One region of the Zobellella denitrificans genome, then DNA from elsewhere that is predicted to be linked to it. Evidence: predicted binding sites of a transcription regulator. Region 1 holds the regulator's gene; each other region holds the start of a gene.
The links. The regulator sigma-54, encoded in region 1, starts transcription at its own class of promoters, with help from an activator protein. The targets are predictions, from matches to a motif close to TGGCACNGTTTTNGCTT.
Positions count from the first base shown of each region.

Region 2: AN401_RS04455 (flagellin) is a predicted target of sigma-54. The motif match lies at 2,948-2,964, and genes of this name have one in related genera.
Region 3: AN401_RS02140 (CmpA/NrtA family ABC transporter substrate-binding protein) is a predicted target of sigma-54. The motif match lies at 5,155-5,171, and genes of this name have one in related genera.

Region 1 covers NZ_CP012621.1:3,521,637-3,528,405, reverse strand. The annotation lists gene mgtE (magnesium transporter) at 345-1,706, opposite strand; gene AN401_RS16685 (HPr family phosphocarrier protein) at 1,736-2,011, opposite strand; gene rapZ (RNase adapter RapZ) at 1,998-2,864, opposite strand; gene ptsN (PTS IIA-like nitrogen regulatory protein PtsN) at 2,876-3,322, opposite strand; gene hpf (ribosome hibernation promoting factor) at 3,325-3,612, opposite strand; gene AN401_RS16665 (RNA polymerase factor sigma-54) at 3,637-5,070, opposite strand; gene lptB (LPS export ABC transporter ATP-binding protein) at 5,123-5,848, opposite strand; gene lptA (lipopolysaccharide transport periplasmic protein LptA) at 5,852-6,346, opposite strand; gene lptC (LPS export ABC transporter periplasmic protein LptC) at 6,348-6,769, opposite strand, start outside.
Region 2 covers NZ_CP012621.1:927,441-934,209, forward strand. The annotation lists gene flgK (flagellar hook-associated protein FlgK) at 1-1,349, shown strand, start outside; gene flgL (flagellar hook-associated protein FlgL) at 1,359-2,582, shown strand; gene AN401_RS04455 (flagellin) at 3,141-4,706, shown strand; gene AN401_RS04460 (flagellar protein FlaG) at 4,839-5,210, shown strand; gene fliD (flagellar filament capping protein FliD) at 5,220-6,647, shown strand; gene AN401_RS04470 (hypothetical protein) at 6,644-6,769, shown strand, end outside.
Region 3 covers NZ_CP012621.1:452,751-459,519, forward strand. The annotation lists gene cpdA (3',5'-cyclic-AMP phosphodiesterase) at 1-643, shown strand, start outside; gene AN401_RS02125 (nitrate regulatory protein) at 705-1,988, shown strand; gene AN401_RS02130 (ABC transporter ATP-binding protein) at 1,990-2,835, opposite strand; gene ntrB (nitrate ABC transporter permease) at 2,847-3,704, opposite strand; gene AN401_RS02140 (CmpA/NrtA family ABC transporter substrate-binding protein) at 3,724-5,031, opposite strand; gene AN401_RS02145 (YqiA/YcfP family alpha/beta fold hydrolase) at 5,366-5,938, shown strand; gene parE (DNA topoisomerase IV subunit B) at 6,517-6,769, shown strand, end outside.

The DNA.
Region 1 (6,769 bases):
CCGGAAGCGAGAAGCTGGAAGCTATAAGAAAGGGCCTATGCGGCCCTTTGTCGTCCCTATTGCCCGCAGCTGCCTGCTGGTATCACCCTCAGATGGCATCGGGGCTGGAAAGAGGCTACAGGGATCGCCTCCGCCGACCGTCACCTGCCAGGGGGCGCGAAGCGCCTTGCTCCGCCGCCAGCATCGCGAAGCGATGATACGGCGGTTTCCGCGACATTCGGCAGGTGCGAGCCTACATGGACGTACTTGCGGCGTGTCGGCGGAGGTGGCCCTGTTGCCTCTTCTCTACGTCAAATCAGGCAGCCAGACCTTGTGACTACAAGCCAGGCTTCCAGCATCCAGCTTTAGTTCAGCAGGATCAGCGTCGCAAGGCCCAGAAACGACAGCAGGCCGACGATATCGGTGATGGTGGTCAGGGCCATGGAGCCGGCCAGGGCCGGGTCTATGTTGAGCTTGCGCATGGCCAGGGGGATCATGGCGCCGGCCATGCCCGCCACCGACAGGTTGATGAACATGGCCGCCGCTATCACCAGGCCTATCTGCCAGCTGTCTTTCCACAGGCTGACCACCACCGCTATCATCAGCGCCCACAGCATGCCGTTGATCAACCCCACCATGGCCTCCTTGGTCAGCAGCCAGCGGGCGTTGCTGTCGCCGATGTGGCCCACCGCCATGCCGCGGATCACCAGGGCCAGGGTCTGGTTGCCGGCGATGCCGCCCATGGACGGCACTATGGTCATCAGGATGGCCAGGGTGGCCAGCTGGTCCAGGGTAGCCTCGAACATGTTGGACACGCTGGCGGCGGCCAGGGCGGTGCCCAGGTTGACGGTCAGCCAGACCGAACGGCGGCGGGCGCTGGTCAGCACGGGCGCGAAGGTGTCTTCATCGTCGGCCATCTTGGCCATGCCCATCATGGAGTGTTCCCCTTCCTCCCGGATGATGTCCACCACGTCATCGATGGTGATGCGGCCCAGCAGGCGGCGTTCCTCGTCCACCACCGGCGCCGACAGCCAGTCGTGGCGTTCGAACAGGTTGGCCACCTCGGTGTCGGACATGGTCAGCGGAATGGCTTCCACCGAGGTGTCCATCACTTCCGCCACGGTGGCGGTGGGCGCCTGCACCACCAGGCTGGCCAGGGGCATGTCCCCCAACAGGCGGTTGTGCTGATCCACCACATAGAGGGTATCGGTGCCGTCGGGCAGTTCGCTGTGGCGGCGCAGGTAACGCAGCACCACGTCGATGGTCACGTCCGGGCGCAGGGTGATGAACTCGGTGTTCATCAGCGAGCCGGCGGTGTCTTCCGCATAGGACAGGGCCTGCTCGGCCCGCTGCCGGTCCTGCTCGTCCATCCGGTCCAGCACCTGGCTGAACAGCTGCTCGGGCAGATCCCGCAGCACATAGGCCAGATCGTCCGACTCCATGTCCTCCAGGGCGATGGCCAGCTTGTCCGGATCCATCAGCCGGATGATGCCGTCCCGCACTTCTTCCGACAGCTCTTCCAGGATCTCGCCGTAGTCGTCGGGATCGATCAGCTGCCACAGTACCTTGCGGCTGGGGGAGGGGGAGGATTCGAGCAGCCAGGCCACGTCGCCCGGGCGCATCTGCTGCAGCATGCGCCGTACGTGCACGAACATGCCGCTGTTCAGCGCCTGGGTGATGCTGTCCAGCTGATCCGGTGTCCTGGGGTGGTCTAATGGCTCGGTCATCCGGGCTCCGGGGCGAGGGGAGGAGGGGGTTATTCGGATTCGTTGAAGCGGTCGGCCACCAGCCGGGCCACGGCCTCCATCGCCGCCTCCGCGTCCGGGCCTTCGGCCACCACCCGGATGGCGTGACCCTGGGCGGTCTCCAGCATCAGCAGGCCCATGACGCTGTTGGCCGGCGCCTGTTTGTCCTGGTTGCAGACGGTGACGGTGGCGTCGAACTGCTGCGTCAGTTGCACCAGCTGGATGGCGGCCCGGGCGTGCAGCCCCAGCTTGTTGACGATTTCCAGATCCCGTTCAATTCTCGGCATTGCGTTTTTCCAGTGTTCTGTGTCGAAGTTGCACGCTCTTGCCCATCTGCCGGAATACCCGGGCCAGCTGTTCGGCGAGGAACACCGAGCGGTGCTGGCCGCCGGTACAGCCGATGGCCACGGTGACGTAGCTGCGGTTGTTGCGCTCCAGGTGCGGCATCCAGGTGATCAGCAGGTTTTCTATCTGCCACAGGTATTTCATCACCTCGGGCTGGCCGGCCAGGTAGTCGGCCACCGGCTCGTCGCGGCCGGTGAAGGGGCGAAGCTCGGCAATCCAGTGGGGATTGGGCAGGAAGCGGGCGTCGAACACGAAGTCGGCGTCCTTGGACACCCCGTACTTGTAGCCGAAGGATTCGAACACCCAGTTCAGCTCCTTTTCCTTCTTGCCGAGGATGCGCTCGCGGATGATCTCACTCAGATCGTGGATGCTTAAGGCCGAGGTATCGATGCGCAGATCCGCGTCCGAGGACAGGGGCGCCAGCAGGTGGGTCTCCTCCCGGATGGCCTCATCCAGGGTCAGGCTGTGGCGGGACAGGGGATGCAGCCGGCGAGTGTCGCCGAAACGGCGGATCAGCGCCGCGTTGTCGGCATCGATAAAGATGCTGGAGAGGGAAACGCCTTCCATGGCCCTGACTTCGGCCAGGCAGGCTTCCAGTTTGTCGGGGCTGTCAGGCAGGTTGCGCACGTCGATGCTGACCGCCACCTCGCCCGGCCTGTGCCGGCGCATCTGCACCAGATCCGGCAGCAGTTCGACGGGCAGGTTGTCGACGCAGTAATAGCCCAGGTCCTCGAGTACCCGCAGGGCCACGGTTTTACCCGAGCCGGAGCGACCGCTGACGATCACCAGTTGCATGGCGCTTGTCCTCAGGCGGAGATCATGATCTGATAGAGTTCGTCATCGCTGCCGGCCTGGCGCAACTGCTTGCATACCTGCTTGTTGCTGAGCTTTTCGGCGATCAATGACAGTGTCTTGAGGTGCTGTTTGCACTCCTGCTCGGGGACCAGCAGGGCAAAAACCAGGCCGACCGGCTGGTTGTCGATGGCATCGAACTCCACCGGCTCGGCGAAAGTGAGTAATACGGCGGTCGCCTTGTTGTCATCGCTGATACGGCCGTGGGGAATGGCGATGCCATTGCCGATGCCGGTGCTGCCCATCTTTTCCCGGGCCAGCAGGCAATCGAACAGCTGCTGGCTGCTGATGTTCAGGTGCTGGGCGGCCAGCTCGCTGATGATTTCCAGGGCACGTTTCTTGCTCGTGCAGGGAACTGCACTGCGGGTGCAGTCCCTGCTCAGTATGTCGGCGACTTCCATGGTTATTTTTGCTTGAGCTTCTCTTTGTGTTTGATGATCTGGCGATCCAGCTTGTCGATCAAGCCGTCGATGGCCGCATACATGTCTTCGTGCTGGGAGTTGGCGAAGACTTCGCCGCCGCTGACGTTCAGCTTGGCTTCGGCGATCTGCTGCAGTTTTTCCACGTTGAGGATGACGTGCGCATTGGTAATGTGGTCGAAGTGACGCTCCAGCTTGGAAAATTTGCTGTTCACATAGTCACGCAGTGAGTCTGTGATTTCCACATGGTGTCCAGTCAGGTTTATTTGCATAACGTCTTCCTTCTTGGTCTGCCTTTAAACCAGGCGTTTACGCTGATTGGAAGGGGGGATGGCCAGTGACTCCCTGTACTTGGCGATGGTCCGCCTGGCCACCTGTATCCCCTGTTCGGCCAGCAACTGGGCGATCTTGCTGTCGCTCAGCGGCTTGGCCGGGTTTTCCGCCCCGACCAGTTTCTTGATCAGGGCGCGAATCGCCGTCGAGGAGCACTCCCCGCCGTCGTCGGTTCCCACGTGGCTGGAGAAAAAATACTTCAGCTCGAACACCCCCCGGGGGGTGTGCAGGAACTTCTGGGTGGTCACCCGCGAGATGGTGGACTCGTGCATTTCCACCGCCTCGGCCACATGGTTCAGCACCATGGGCTTCATGGCTTCCTCGCCATACTCAAAGAATGCCTGTTGTTGCTCGACAATACAATTGGCAACCTTGAGCAGGGTCTCATTTCGGCTTTCCAGGCTCTTGAGAAACCACTTGGCGTCCTGCAGGTGGTTGCGGATGAACTGGCCGTCCTCGCTGTTGCGCGGCTGCCGGGCCATGGCGGCATAGGTCTGGTTGAGGCGGACCTTGGGCATGGCCTCGGGGTTGAGCTCCGCCACCCAGGCACCGTTGCGCTTGGTTACCACCACGTCCGGGATCACGTATTCGGAACTGCTCTGGATGACGGTGTGGCCGGGCCTGGGCTCCAGCTGCTGGATCAGCGCCAGCACCTCCTTGAGTTCCTCCTCCTTGAGCCTGGCCTTGCGCTGCAGGGTGCGGTAGTCCCGGTTGCCGAGCAGATCCATATGCTGGTTGATCACCTCCCGGGCCTGCTGCAGCCAGGGGGTCTCGGGCGGGAACTGCTCCAGCTGGATGCGCAGGCATTCCTGGACGTTGCGGGCCGCCACCCCGATGGGATCGAAGTGCTGGATGCGCTTGAGCACCGCTTCCACCTCGTCCGCCTCGATCTCCAGCTCGTCGCCGGCCACCGCCTCCAGGATATCGGGGACGTCTATGGTGAGGTAACCGGCCTCGTCGATGGCATCGATGATGGCCAGGGCGATGGCTTGGTCGGTATCGCTGAAGGGGGTGAGGCGCATCTGCCACAGCAGGTAGTCCTGCAGGGTTTCGGTGGTCTCGCCCTGGTAGACGGTGTCCTCGGCGCCTTCGGGCAGGCCGCCGCCGGCGCCCGGGGAAGCGGTATAAAGCTCCTCCCAGTTGGTGTCCATGGGCAGGTCATCGGACAGCTGGCTCTGCTCCATGGCGGTGTCGGCGGCCAGCTGTTCTTCGTGGCGGGGCTCGGCCACATCGATGCTTTCCGGCTCATCCTGCTCCAGTAACGGATTGCTCTCCAGGGCTTGCTGGATCTCCTGCTGCAGTTCCAGGCTGGAAAGTTGCAGCAGGCGGATCGCCTGCTGCAACTGGGGCGTCATGGTCAGCTGCTGGCCCAAACGTAACTGAAGAGTTGGCTTCATCTTTTAAAAAAGTCCTTCTATATCGACCGCACTGTCATGATGCGGGGCCTGCTCAGAGGCTGAATTGTTCACCCAGATAGACTTTCTTGACCTGCTCGTCGGCGAGGATCTCGGCCGGGGTGCCGGCGGCGATGCGGTGGCCGTGGCTGACGATATAGGCCCGTTCGCACACATCCAGGGTTTCCCGTACATTGTGATCGGTAATTAGCACGCCGAGGCCCCGATCGCGCAGGTGCAGTATGATTTTCTTGATGTCGATCACCGAAATCGGATCCACCCCGGCGAACGGCTCGTCCAGCAGGATGAAGCGGGGGTCGGCCGCCAGGGCCCGGGCGATCTCCACCCGCCGCCGCTCGCCGCCGGACAGGCTCATCCCCAGGCTGTCGCGGATATGGGTAATATTAAACTCTTCCAGCAATTGCTCCATTTTCTCGCCGCGGCCGGCGGCGTCCAGATCCTTGCGGGTTTCCAGCACCGCCATCAGGTTGTCGGCCACGCTCAGGCGACGAAAGATGGAGGCCTCCTGGGGCAGGTAGCCGATGCCGGCCCGGGCCCGCAGGTGCATGGGCTGGAGGCTGATGTCCTGGTCGTCGATGGTGATGCTGCCCGCGTCCCGCTGCACCAGCCCCACTATCATGTAGAAGGAGGTGGTCTTGCCGGCGCCGTTGGGGCCGAGCAGGCCGACGATCTGACCGGTGTTGACGGTCAGGCTGACGTCGGCGACCACCTGGCGTCCCTTGTAGCTTTTCTGCAGGCCCCGTGCTTTCAGTGTCGCCATGGTTCAGTCCTGGCCCTGCTCGTTCAGGTTCTGCAACTGCTCGGGCAGGAAGATGGTGGTCACCCTGTCCTGGCCACCCTGGCTTTCCGCCTCCATCTGCTCCCGGTCGATGTGGTAGCGGATGCGGTAGCCGGTGACGATGTTGTCGTTCTGGGTAAGCTTGGCATCCTGCAGCAGGGTGATGGTGCGGGCGCGGATGTCGTAGTGGATCTCCCGGGCCTCGGCGTGCACCGGCTGGCCGTTGTCCAGGATCTGCTGGTAGGTGGCCGGGCTGCCCTGGGCGGTCATCGACTGCAGGCCCTGTTCGGTGCGGATCACCACCAGGCGGTCGGCACGCACGTCTATGGTGCCCTGCTTGACCACCACCCGGTCGCTGAAGGTGACCTTGTTCTCGGCCAGTTCCACCAGCTGGCGGCCGGCGTCTATGGTCACCGGCTGGCGGAAGTCCGACTCCCTGGCCTCGGCCAGGCCCAGGCCCAGGGCCAGCAGGCCGCCCATGCTAAGGATTGAAGTAAGTTGCCCGGGTTTCATGCAGTAGTTCCACCGTTTGTTGATCAAGGATGCCCAGCAGGCCCTGGCCCTGGGCCTGGTAGTGCGGGCTGCTCAGCTGGACGTCCCGGTTGGAGCGCAGCTGGTTGTTGATGAAGTCCAGTTCCAGGTATTCGGTGGTCAGGGTTTCCACCAGGGCATCCGGAAGCAGCCCCCGGCCGACCACGTTGCCGACCATCACCGCGTTGTCGCCGGTGTTGATGATGCCTTCATCCCCCTGCAACCGCCACTGGGGCTGGCCGTCGGGCGAATAGAGCAAGATAACAGGTTTTTCCATCAGGGTCATGGACAGCGGGTCGTAGTACTCGGCGTAGTCCGCTTCCAGCCCCCGGTAGGGCAGCCCGAGCCGGTTGTACTGGATGCTGGCCAGCC
Region 2 (6,769 bases), 1.6 Mb from region 1:
CCAACGACCTGCTCGACAAGCGCGACAAGCTGATCAAGGAGCTGTCCGATGAGGTGAAGATCACCACGGTGAAGGACGCCAACACCGGCATGATCACCGTGTTGCTGGGCGGGCGCGAGCCCCTGGTGAGCGGGCCCCAGGCCTACCAGCTGCAGGAGCGGGCCGGTTCGCCGGACCCGACGCAGACCGAGCTGTACCTGCAGCACCCCGCCCGCCCCGATAGCGCCACCCGGCTGGACGGCGCCAGCCTGGGCGGTGAGCTGGGCGCCGTGTTCCGCTTTCGCGACCAGGTGCTGCCCCAGACCCTGAGCGACATGGGCAAGGCGGCGGTGGCCGTTGCCGACGTGTTCAACCAGATCCAGGCCCAGGGCGTGGATCTGAACGGCCAGCCGGGGCAGAACCTGTTCAACGACATCAACAGCCCCCAGGCCCAGGCCAGCCGCTTTCTCACCAGCAACGCCGGCGTGGCCGGCGCCGTGGCGATCACCGACACCGGCGCCCTGACCGGCGACGAGTACGAGCTGCGTTACCAGGGCGGGAACTACCTCTTTACCAACCTCACCACCGGCAAGAGCGAGACGGTCACGCCGGATGGCGACGGCAAGCTTAACCTGGACGGCTTCAGCCTCACCCTGACCGGCACCCCCGCCAACGAGGATCGCATGCTGGTGCGGCCCACCCGGCTGGGCACCAGCGAGCTGGGCCTGGCCATCGGCGACGGCAAGCAGATTGCCGCCTCCAGCCTGGTGATGGCCACCGCCAACGGCGACAACCCCGGCAATAGCCGGCTGGCGCTGACGGTGACCGACCCGGCCGACGCCGATTTTCCCACCCGCACCGATCCCCTGGTGGTCACCCTGGACGCCGCCGGCAATTACCAGGTGTTCCGCAAGAGCGATCCGTCCACGCCGCTGGCGGGCGGGGTTCTGGACCCGAACGACCCTGTCATCCAGGTGGCGGGCCTGGACATCACCGTGTCCGGCCAGGCCGGGGCGCCCCTCGATCGCTTTGAGGTTGAATACGCGGCCGGCTCCGGCAACAACGCCAACGCCCTGGTCTTTGCCGAGGTGAAAAGCCGGCAGTGGCTCAATGGCGGCCGCTCCACCCTGGGCCAGAGCCTGGATCAGACCACGGTGCGGGTGGGCTCCCAGGCCTACAATCAGCGTCTCAAGGCCGAAACGGCAAGCGCGGCCTATGATCAGTCCTTCAACCGGGTGCAGTCTCTGGTGGGGGTGAACCTGGACGAGGAAGCCGCCAACCTGCTGCGCTTTCAGCAGTCCTACATGGCCTCGGCGCGGGTGGTCACCGTGGCCTCCGAGACCATGAACACCCTGCTGCAGATTCGCTAAGGAGCCATGATGCGGGTTTCGACATTCAATATTTTCCAGTCCCAGCTGAACAACATCACCGGCAAGACGGCGACCGTGCATCAGCAGATGAACAAGCTGTCTTCCGGGGTGCGGGTGGAAACCGCGGGGGAAGACCCCGTGGCCATGAACAGCATCCTCAACTACAAGCAGGAGCTGCAGAAGATAGCCCAGTACAGCAAGAACATCGATCTGGCGGAAAACCGCCTGCGCCGGGAAGAATCGGCCCTGACGGTGGGTGAAAACCTGCTGCAGCAGAGCAAGGAGATACTGCTCAAGGCCAACAATGGCACCTTTACCCAGCAGGAGCGGGACGCCTATGCCACCGAACTCCGGCATCGCATCGGCGAGATGGTGGATCTGGCCAACAGCCGGGACGAGTTCGGCCAGTATATCTTCGGCGGCTTCCAGACCGACAATCCGCCCTTTTCCCTGCAGCCGGACGGCAGCGTGCGCTACCACGGCGATGGCGGCCAGCGCCAGATGGCGGTGGGCGACAGCGTCAAGGTGGCCATCAACCACGACGGCCGGCTGGTGTTCGGCCAGGCCGCCAACCCGCGCGGCGACTTTACCGCCGCCTATGCACTGACGGACCAGAGCCGGGAGCACAACCTGCGGGTGGAAAGCGCCCGCATCGGCGATGCCGCCGCCTTTGGCGACCGCCATCCCTACCAGGTGAGCTTTGCCGACAACGCCGGCACCCTGGAGATCACCATTACCGACGACGACGGCAACAGCCTGACCGAGCCCTTCGAGGCGGGCAAGGCCTACCGCCTGGACGGGGTGGATCTGGTGCTGAGCGGCGAGGCCCGGGCCGGGGACGGGATCACCCTGTCGTCGAACCAGAGCGACGGCACCGGCCAGGATCATATCGAGGTGTTCGACACCCTCAATCGCGCCCTGGCCTGGCTGCAGCAGGACAACAACAGCCCCAGCGGCCAGAGCGAGCTGACCGAGGTGCTGGACGGGCTGGACGCCATTTCCGGCCACTTCACCCGGGTGCGGGCCGACACCGGCAACCGGCTGCTGCGGCTGGACAACCAGAGAAACAACCACGAGGACATGACCCTGACCCTGGAAAAGGTGCGCAGCGGCATGGAGGATCTGGACTACGCCCAGGCCATCGGCGAACTCAACCAGACCATGGTGGCCCTGCAGGCCACCCAGACCATGTTCGGCAAGGTCCAGGGCATGAGCCTGTTCAACTATATCTGAGCCGAGGGCGTGGGGGTGAAGCGTGAGGGGTGAAGCGTGAGGTGTGAGGAGTGAGGCGTGAGGCGTGAGGACGCCGACCCCCGGAGCGCTTGCTTCAACCCCGCTCTGCGGCCACAGGCATAATCCCGGAGCGCAGGCGGCCCGCCTGCCTTCCCGCGTAGCGGGAACCCGCTTGTTTCAACCCCACTCCGTGGCCACAGGCATAATCCCGGAGCGCAGGCGGCCCGCCTGCCTTCCCGCGCAGCGGGAACCCGCTTGCTTCAACCCCACTCCGTGGCCACAGATATCCCCCCGGAGTGCCCGCGCCCCATTTATACCTTCTTTGGCCCCGGAGCCAGGGCTTGGCAGCGAGATCCGGATCTCATTGGCACCCATTTCGGTCATTTTTTCGTTAAAGCTTTTGCCCGCCGCTCCGATAACCCCAGCACAGGCCCAAGGGCGGAAGGGGAAGCCTCCCCGGCGAAAAAATCACTAAAGTCGCTGATGAGTCCGCCGATAACCTGAACAAGCAAGCAATACCGGCAAGGGCCGGGACCATCCTCAACGGAGAGTTTTAATATGGCGATTAATGTCAACACCAACGTCACTTCCATGACTGCCCAGCGTAACCTCAACGCCTCCAGCAGCGCCCTGGCCACCTCCATGGAGCGGCTGTCTTCCGGTAACCGCATCAACTCCGCCAAGGACGATGCCGCCGGCCTGCAGATCTCCAACCGCCTGAACTCCCAGGTGCGCGGCTTAGGGGTCGCAATGAAAAATGCCAACGACGGTATCTCCATGGCCCAGACCGCCGAAGGCGCCATGCAGGAGTCCACCAATATTCTGCAACGGATGCGCGACCTGGCCCTGCAGTCTGCCAACGGCTCCAACTCCGACAAGGACCGCGCTGCCATGCAGAAAGAAATCAGCTCCCTGCAATCCGAGCTGACCCGAATCGCCGAAACCACTTCCTTTGGTGGCCAGAAACTGCTTGATGGAAGTTTTGGTTCCAAGAAATTCCAGATTGGCTCCAATTCCAACGAAACACTTGATCTTAAACTTTCAGGTGTAGGAGCCAAAGATATTGGCCTGGAAGGTAAAGGTATTGAAATTGCTGCTTTGACCGGCTTTACTGGTGCCCGCACTTCTGGTTTGACTTTTGCCAATGCCGATTCTCTTACCATGACCGTAGGTGGGAAAGAAAGCAGCATTAAACTGACCGACGGTATGAGCGCAGCGGATCTGGCTGGTGAACTCAATGCTGTTGAAGGTCTGTACGGAGTTGGGGCAGTCACTGAGGTTGCGGTAGGCAACTTTGTAACAGATACCACTGGTGGTGATGTATTCACCCTGAACGTTGACGGTGTACAAATTAGCTACACAGGTGGTGCAGGAAATGATAATGATGCCATTGTGGCCGGTCTGAATGGAGCTATTGATGCTGCGACAACTGACGCACTGACTCAAAAAGGTATCTCCGTTTCTGTAGGCAATAATGGCACCAATGACTTTTTGGTCTTTACCAAAGCCAATGGTGAAAATGTTTCTGTTACGCTCGAAACTGCTGCCGGTGCCACCGATGGCGCAGCTGGTGGCCAGGTAACAGCATGGAATTCTGATAATGAGGGCGCTGCCGGTGCCTTGGTCGGTGCCCTTCAAGGTTCAATCACTGTAGCAGCAGACGCCACCGACTCTGTTAGTGCTGATGTAACCGGTCGTTTGGATTGGAGCAATGCTCTGATGTCAGCTGATTTTGCTACTGCAAGTCTGACCGGTGCCGGTGCCTTGGGTGGTGGTGGCAATGCTACTGTTGCAACGACCACAACGAAGACTACCATTGCCGACTTGGATATTGGTACCTTTGGTGGTGCACAGTCAGCTATCGATGTCATAGACTCTGCTATTGCTGCGATTGACGATCAGCGCTCCGATCTGGGTGCCTTCCAGAACCGGATGAGCAGCACCATCAATAACCTGGCCAATATCCGTGAAAACGCCGCCGCCGGTATGGCGCGGATCAAGGAAGTGGATTTTGCGGAAGAAACCGTCAACCTGACCAAGCAGCAAATCCTGCAGCAGGCCGGTACCTCCGTGCTGGCCCAGGCCAAGCAACTGCCTCAGGCGGCGCTGTCCCTGCTGGGTTAAGGCGACCGGGTTTGATACACTCTCAAGGGGCGGCAACGCCCCTTTTTAAGTGACGGCGAGCCTTAAGCTGAAGGCTGGAACGCAGGGCGAACCAGCCTTCAGCTTAAGGCCTGGCTGACAGCAGGAGCATTTATGGACACTCAACCGCTGACCCAAAAAACCATGACCACCACCGCCGACACCGCCTTCAAGGCCAAAGAGCTGGCCCCCAAGGTGGGCGAGGCGGCGCAAACCGCCCAGGCCGTGCCCGAGGCGGCCAAGGCCGAGAGAGGGGCCCTGGAGCGCGAGCAACTGAAAGAGCTGGCGGCGCGGATGGAGGAGCTGGCCGGCAGCTTTAACCGGGGGCTTAGATTCAGCGTGGACGAAGACTCGGGCCGCCAGGTGGTCACGGTGGTGGACAAAACCAGTGGCGAAACCATCCGCCAGATCCCCACCGAAGAGCTGCTCGACATTATCGCCCGCCTGGCCGAGGCCAGCGGCGGCCTGATAGACGTAAAGGTATAAGGAGGCCCAATGTCCGGTCTTAAACTGCCCGGGGTGGGCTCGGGCTTTCCCATCCAGAGCTTTGTGGACGCGGTGGTCAGCGCCGAGCGCACCCCCAAGGAGCAACAGCTGGCGCGGCGCGCCAACAGCATTGAGGTGCAGCTGTCCGCCTATGGCGGGCTTAAAAGCGTGCTGGACGAATTTAAAACCGCGCTCAAAAAGCTGGGCGACGAAGAGGCTTTTCAGAAGCGCTCGGCGCGCTTCAGCGAGTCCGGTTTTCTCACCGCCAAGGCCGACAAGAGCGCGGTGGCGGGCAGCTACAGCCTGGTGGTGGAGCAGCTGGCCGAGGCCCACAAAATCGGCTCCGACTATATTACGGGTGAAAACGCCAAATCCCTGCAGCTGGGCTCGGGCACCCTGGAACTGACCAGCAACGGCGAGAGCTTTAGCGTCGATATCGCCAGGGACAAAAGCAGCCTGGCGGACATCGCCGAGGCCATCAACAATGCCGAGGACAACAAGGGCGTACGCGCCACGGTGGTGACCGACGATCTGGGCTCCCGACTGGTGCTCTTTGCCGAAAAAACCGGTGTGGCCAATGAAGTCAGCCTGTCTGTTAGCGGCAATGGCGACGGTGACGACCATAACGGCAACCCGGCCAGCCTGGCGCTGCTGGGCAATTTTGATACCCTGCAAGCGGCGCAGGATGCCCGTATCAAGCTGGATGGCGCCACCATTACCAGCGCCACCAACGAGTTCAAGGACGCGGTCACCGGCCTGACCCTGACCGCCAGCAAGGTCAGCGACTGGACCGACGACAGCAAGACCGAGCGCAAGGCCACCACCCTGACCATCGGCTACGACAAGACGTCGGTGGAAACCAACCTCAAGGGCTTTGTCGAGTCCTTCAACAAGGTGATGAGCACCATCAAGCAGCTTACCGCCTACAACGCCGAGACCCAGAAGGCGGGGCCGCTCAACGGCGACGGCAGCGCCCGGGCCATCACCGCCCAGATCCGCGCCCTGCTGAGCGAGGCGGTGGAAGGGGCGGTGTCGCCGGTGAAGAGCCTGACCGACCTCGGCATTACCACCAAGCAGGACGGCACCATAGAGCTGGACGCCGCCCTGCTCAAGAAGCAGGTGGACGAAAACTTCGAAAAGGTGGGGCTGCTGTTTGCTTCCGAAAAGGGGGTGGCGGAAAAACTCGACGACCTGCTCGAGGGCTTTGTCGGCAAGGAAGGCATGCTGACCGAAAAGGACAAGTCCCTGCGCGAGCAGATGAAAAAGCTGGAGAAGGAGGCGGACGCCTTTACCCTGCGCATGGAGGAATTCGAGGCGCGCACCTACAAGCAGTTTTCCGCCATGGACATCGCCGTGGCGCGGATGAACCAGCAGCTTAACTCCGTGGTCAGCGCCTTCGAGAGCATGCCCGATTTCAACAGCTGGAGAAAGAAATGAGCCATCTCGCGCGGCTGCTCGAACTGGACCAGGAGCTGCTTGCCATCTTCGAGCAGCCCGAGCAGCTGGACGAGGCGGCGCTCAACACCCGCCTTGAAGAGCGCGGCGCCCTGCTGCAGGCG
Region 3 (6,769 bases), 1.1 Mb from region 1:
CACCGGCGATCTGTCCCAGGATCACAGCCCCGAGTCCTACCGGCACTTTACCCGGCTGATGGGCGAGCTGGCACCGCCGGTGTTCTGGCTGCCGGGCAACCACGACGACGCCCCGGTGATGCAGGCCGAGCTGGACGCCGCCGGCATCAGCAACGCCAAGCAGCTGCTGTGCGGCAACTGGCAGATACTGCTGCTCGACACCCAGCTGCGCGGCGCCGTGCACGGCGAGCTGGCGCCGGAGCAGCTCGCGCTGCTGGAGCAGGCCATCGACGACTACCCCCACCACCACCTGCTGGTGGCGGTGCACCACCAGGCGGTGCCGGTGGGCTGCGCCTGGCTGGATCAGCACAACCTGCGCAACGCCGGCGAGCTCAAGCAGCGACTGGCGCGGCACCGGGCCGCCAAGGTGGTGCTGTTCGGCCATGTGCACCAGGGCTTCGACGAGGTGCATGACGGGGTGCGCTACCTGGCCAGTCCCTCCACCTGCATCCAGTTCAAGCCCCTGTCCGACGACTTCGCCCTGGATCATACCGCGCCGGGCTGGCGCGCCCTCACCCTCTATCCCGACGGCCGGCTCAGTACCCAGGTATGGCGGCTGCCGCCCGACGCCTTCGTGCCCGACTTCAGCGCCACCGGTTACTGACCAGCTGGCGTATTTCTTGCTTCTGTTGGATAACGCCCTTTATGTCCAACGGAGCAAGACCATGGCAGAGACTTCCGCCGGCCGACCCGACGCCACCGATTACCTGATCGCCTCCAAGGAATGCGAGATCCAGATCCTGGAACAACTGCTGCGCATGGGGCAGCTGGTGGTCTGCATCAGCCACCTGGTGCACGTCCTGCAGCGGGAGCGGGGGGCGTCCAACATGTACCTGGGCTCCCGGGGGGAGCGTTTCGGCCCCGAGCTGCAGGCCATCCGGCGCGACAGCGATCGGCAGCGGGAACAGTTCCACCAGGCCCTGGCGGCACTCAACCTGCGCCAGAACACGGTGCAGGCCGGCAGCCGGCTGCTCAACCGCATCGGCTACGCGGTGCACATATTGTCGGACATGGACCGGCTGCGGGACGAGGTCGGCCGTCAGGCCATACCGGCGGAGGCGGCCACCCGGGTCTATACCGAGCTGGTGCAGGGGCTGCTGGCGGTGGTGTTCGAGGCCGCCGACGCGGCGGTGGATCCCGATATCGCCCGGCTGCTGGTGGCCATGTTCCACTTTATGCAGGGCAAGGAATTCACCGGCCAGGAGCGGGCGGCGGGGGCGGCGGCCTTCGCCTCCGGCCAGGGCGGGGGCGAGGTTTCGCTGCGCATCCAGCACCTGATCGAGGCCGAGGAACGCTGCTTCGAGGTGTTTGCCGGTTTCGTGGATCCGGCGTCCTGGGCGGTATGGCGCCAGTGCCAGCAGGATACCGGCCTGATCGAGGTGGAGCGCCTGCGCCGGCTGCTGTGCACCAGCAATGAGCGCACCGCCTTCGATCCCCGGCTGGGACAGCGCTGGTTCGAGGTGATGAGTGGCCGCATCGACACCATGCAGCAGGTGGAGCTGTGCCTGGCCGCCCGGCTGGAGGTGCTGTGCTCCGGCAAGCTTTCCGCGGCCCGGGACAGCCTGGCCCAGCACTGTTCGGTGATCGATCTGCTGCCCCGTTTCCAACAGGGCCAGGACGACGCCTTCGTGGTGTTCTGCTCGGCAGAGGGCGGGCTGGCCGGCAGCGACGGCTACCATGGCCTGAGCCCGCAGCTGGGCCGCTCGCTGATCGAGCTGCTGCAGTCCCAGTCCCGCCGCCTGCAGCAGATGCAGGACGAGCTCAACAATGCCCGGACGGCGCTGGAGGAGCGCAAGGTGGTGGAGCGGGCCAAGGGCCTGCTGATGACCCACCGCCGGCTGTCGGAGGAGGAGGCCCACAAACTGCTGCGCCGCACCTCCATGGAGCAGGGGCGGCGGCAGCTGGATGTGGCCAGGGAGCTGATCGCCCTGGCCGAGATGTGGACCTGATTCAGGCGCCGGCGGCTTCGGCGGCCGGCGCCTGTGCTTCCCGCCGGGGGCGCAACGGCTCCAGCTTGCGCTGTTTCTCGTAGAGGAAGCGCAGCACCTCGTGGCGGTAGTGGTTGTAGCGCGGGTTGTCGGCCAGGGCGATCCTGTCCCGGGGCCGGGGCAGGTCGATGGTGAGCACCTCGCCGATGGTGGCGGCCGGGCCATTGGTCATCATCACGATGCGATCGGAGAGCAGCACCGCCTCGTCCACGTCGTGGGTGATCATCAGCACCGTGTTGTGCAGCTCGTTCTGGATACGCATCACCTCGTCCTGCAGGTGGGCCCGGGTCAGGGCGTCGAGGGCGCCGAAGGGTTCGTCCAGCAGCAGCACCTTGGGCTCCATCGCCAGGGCCCGGGCGATGCCCACCCGCTGCTTCATGCCGCCGGAGATCTCGTCCGGGCGCTTGTGCAGGGCGTGGCTCATGTTCACCAGGGCCAGGTTGTGCAGTATCCAGTCCTGCCGTTCCGCCCTGGTCTTGCTGTGGCGGAAGGTCTTGTCCACCGCCAGGGCCACGTTTTCATAGACGGTCAGCCAGGGCAGCAGGGAGTGGTTCTGGAACACCAGGGCCCGCTCCGGGCCCGGGGCCGTGACCTCGGCCCCGTCCAGGATGACGCCGCCGCTGCTGGCGCCGGTCAGGCCGGCGACGATGTTGAGCACCGTGCTCTTGCCGCAGCCGGAATGACCGATGATGGAGATGTATTCCCCCTTGTTCACCTTGAGGTTGACGTTCTTCAGCACCTGGGTGCTGCCGCCGGCGGTATGGTAGAGCTTGTCGACGTTTTCGATGGTCAGGTAGTGATGGCTCATGATGTTCCTCCTCAGGCGGCGCTGGTGCCGCGGCTTACCCATTGGCCGAAGACCGCGACGATGCGGTCGAGTATGAAGCCCACCAGGCCCACGTAGATCAGGGCCAGTACGATGTCGCTGAGCAGCGAGGCGTTCCAGGCGTCCCAGATAAAGAAGCCGATGCCCACGCCGCCGATCAGCATCTCGGCGGCGACGATGGCCAGCCACGACAGGCCGACCCCGATGCGCAGCCCGGAGAAGATATAGGGGGCCGCGGCGGGCAGCATGATGCGGGTGAAGTATTCCAGGCCGTTGAGCCGGAGCACCCGGGCCACGTTGCGGTAATCCTCGGGAATGTTGCGCACCCCCACCGAGGTGTTGATGATGATGGGCCAGATCGAGGTGATGAAGATCACGAAGATGGCGGACGGGCTGCTGTCCTGAAAGCCGGCCAGGGAGATCGGCAGCCAGGCCAGGGGCGGCACGGTGCGCAGCACCTGGAAGAGGGGATCCAGGCCGCGCATGGCCCAGGTGGACTGGCCCACCAGTACCCCCAGGCTCACGCCCACCAGCACCGCCAGGCTGTAGCCATAGGCCACCCGCTCCAGGCTGGCCAGGATCTGCCAGGCCATGCCCACGTCGTTGCCGCCGTTGTTATAAAAGGGATCGGTGATCAGCTCCCAGGTATCGCTCAGCACCTGGCTGGGGGCCGGCAGGGCGGCGTTGCTGCCGGAGCACAGCAGCTCCCACAGCAGCAGCAGCCCGGCCAGGATCACCAGGGGGGGCGCCAGGTGGTTCAGGCCGTAGCGCAGCACGGGGCCGAGGGGGGCCGGCCGGGGCGCTCGCCGGGCGAGCGCGGGAGTCGGGGAAGAAGTGCTTTGGGTGGTCATGGTGATGCTCCTTGCGGCCTCAGGCCAGCTTCTTGATGGCCAGGCTGTCCAGGTAGGCCATGGGGTTTTCGGGATCGAACTGCTTGCCGTCGAAGAAGGTTTCGACACCGCGGGAGGTGGAGGCGGGGATGTCGGCCTTGTCCACCCCCAGCTCGGCGGCGGCGGCCCGCCACAGATCCTCCCGGTTGACCCGGGCGATCAGGGACTGGGTGTCGAGGTCGGTGGGCAGGTAGCCCCAGCGCATGTTCTCGGTCAGGAACCAGAGGTCATGGCTCTGGAAGGGATAGGAGGCGTTGTCCTTCCAGAAGCGCATCTGGTGGGGGCTGTTCTCCACGACGCGGCCGGTGCCGTAGTCGAAATGGCCCTGCATGCGGTTGATGATGTCCTTGACCGGGGCGTTGATCCAGCGGCGCTTGGCGCAAATCGCCGCCACTTCGGCGCGGTTTTCCGGCTGCTCGCAGAAGATCTGCGCTTCCATGATCGCCTTGAGCAGGGCCTTGGTGGCGTTGGGGTTCTGGTCCACGTAGTCGGCGCGCATGGCGAAGGCTTTCTCCGGATGGCCGGCCCAGATCTCGCCCGTGGTCAGGGCGGAGTAGCCGATGCCCTGGTTGATCAGCTGCTCGTTCCAGGGTTCACCCACGCAGAAGGTGTCCATGCTGCCCACCTTCATGTTGGCCACCATCTGGGGCGGCGGCACCACTATGGTGGCGATGTCCTGGTTGGGGTCTATGCCGCCGGCCGCCATCCAGTAGCGGAGCCAGAGGTCATGGGTGCCGCCGGGGAAGGTCATGGCGGCGCGCACCGGGCTGCCGCCGTTCTGCTTGGCCGCCAGCGCCTGTTTGAACTCGGCCAGATCCAGCCCGACCTTGAGATCCTGGTATTCCTTGCCCACCGAGATGCCCTGGCCGGCCAGGTTGAGCCGGGCCAGTATGTACATGGGGGTGGGCACGTTGTTGGCGGTCATGGCGCCGGTGGTGAGCAGATAGGGCATGGGCGTGAGGATGTGGGCGCCGTCGATGCCGTTGCTGGCCGAGCCCAGCACCAGGTTGTCGCGGGTGGTGCCCCAGGAGGACTGCTTGAGCACCTCCACCTCGGTCATGCCGTGCTTGGCGAAGAAGCCCTTCTCGTCGGCCACGAACAGCGGCGCCGCGTCGGACAGGGCGATAAAGCCCAGCTTGGCGGACCTGGTTTCGAGCGGGCCCGCGCTCTGTGCCGCCAGGCCCAGGCTCGGCAGGCTGCTCCACAGGGCGGCCCCGCCGGCCGCGGCCAGGGAGGCCTTCAGAAAGCGCCGGCGGCTGGCCGGATCCACGGTATTGTGCTTGGTCATGGTTCATTCCCTCGAAGTTTCAAAAAAAAAAAGCCCACGCGCCGCTGCATCTGGGTGCAGCCTGCGGTGGGCAACGTTGCCTGAATGAGTGGGTCCGCCGTTGAACCCGTCTTGCCATGACATAAGCAGAAAGCGTGCCAGAGATCGCCGGGTTGCCTCCAAAGGGATATTTCCTAAGGGCTAACTCATTGGAGGTAACAGAAGCCGCGGCCGGAGGGTGGAAAAAAGCGCCATCCTGGTGCGTTTTGCACCGGATAAAGGCAGCGCCGGACGTTGAGCTTGCCCGGGCGGACGGGTAAGCTCGGGGCTGCGATTTTCACCCAGGAGTATCCTTATGGCGGCCACGCTGCTTTATCTGCACGGCTTCAACTCCTCCCCCCGGTCGATCAAGGCCCGGCTGATGGGGGAGCATCTCGCCCGGCACCGGCCCGATATCCGCCTGGTGTGTCCGCAGCTGGCGGCCACCCCGGCGGCGGCCTGGAGCCAGATAGCGGCGATTTGCGACGGGCTGGACGGCCCCTTCGGGGTGGCGGGCAGCTCCCTCGGGGGCTTCTGGGCCACCCGGGTGGCGGAGCTGTACGGGGTGCGCGCGGTGGTGATCAACCCGGCGGTCAATCCTCATATATTGCTCGGCGACTGGCTGGGCGAACAGCTCAATCCCTATACCGGCGAGCGCTATGTCCTGACCTCCGGGCACATGGCCGAGCTGGCCGCCCTGCGGGTGGACGCGCCGAGCTGCCTGGAGCGCATCTGGCTGCTGCAACAGCAGGGCGACGAGGTGCTCGACTACCGGGAAGCGCTGGACTACTACCGCTTCGCCCGGGTCTGCATCCAGAAGGGCGGCGACCATTCCTTTATCGGCTTCGAGCACTACTGCGCCCAGATCATCCGCTTCTTGCAGCTTTAAGCCGTAAGCCTGACTCTTGGTCACAAGTCCGGCTGTCTGATTTAACGCAAAGAAGAGGCAGCAGGGCCACCTCCGCCGACACGCCGCAAGTACGTCCATGTAGGCTCGCACATGCCATCCCTGGCATGTGACGGTCGGCGGAGGCAATCCCTGTTGCCTCTTTCAAGCCCCGACGTCGCCTGATGGTGGTGCCAACAGGCGACACTGAGCTTTAGAGAGGACAAAGAGTGCTGCTCCGCCGACCGTTGGCGCCAGGGATGGCGCCGTCGAGCCCCCAGGGATGGGTTTATGGCGAGTCGGCGGAGTAGTGCTCTTTGGCCGCGTACACCAATCGTGAACAGGTTCTCAGAAGCGCGGCGGAGCCCCCAGGGGCGAGTATCAGGTCCCACGGTGTGCCGGAGGAGCTGTGTGCTTTGGCCGATGTTTTGCCTGATCGAAAGTCAACAGAAACTTGTGACCAAGAGTCAGGCCGTAAGCCGGAAGCTGGAGGTGTTCTTCTGGCTTCCAGCTTCCAGCTTCAAGCTTCCGGCTTTCAGTAGTAAGATGCCCGCCAATACCCCTGATTACCGAAGGTCAATATGACATCGAGTCAATATACTGCCGACGCCATTGAGGTGCTCAATGGCCTGGAGCCGGTGCGGCGTCGCCCCGGCATGTATACGGACACCGCCCGTCCCAACCACCTGGGCCAGGAGGTCATCGACAACAGCGTGGACGAGGCCCTGGCGGGCCACGCCAGCAAGGTCGAGGTGATACTGCACGACGACCAGTCGCTCGAGGTGATCGACGACGGCCGGGGCATGCCGGTGGACATCCACCCGGAGGAAGGCA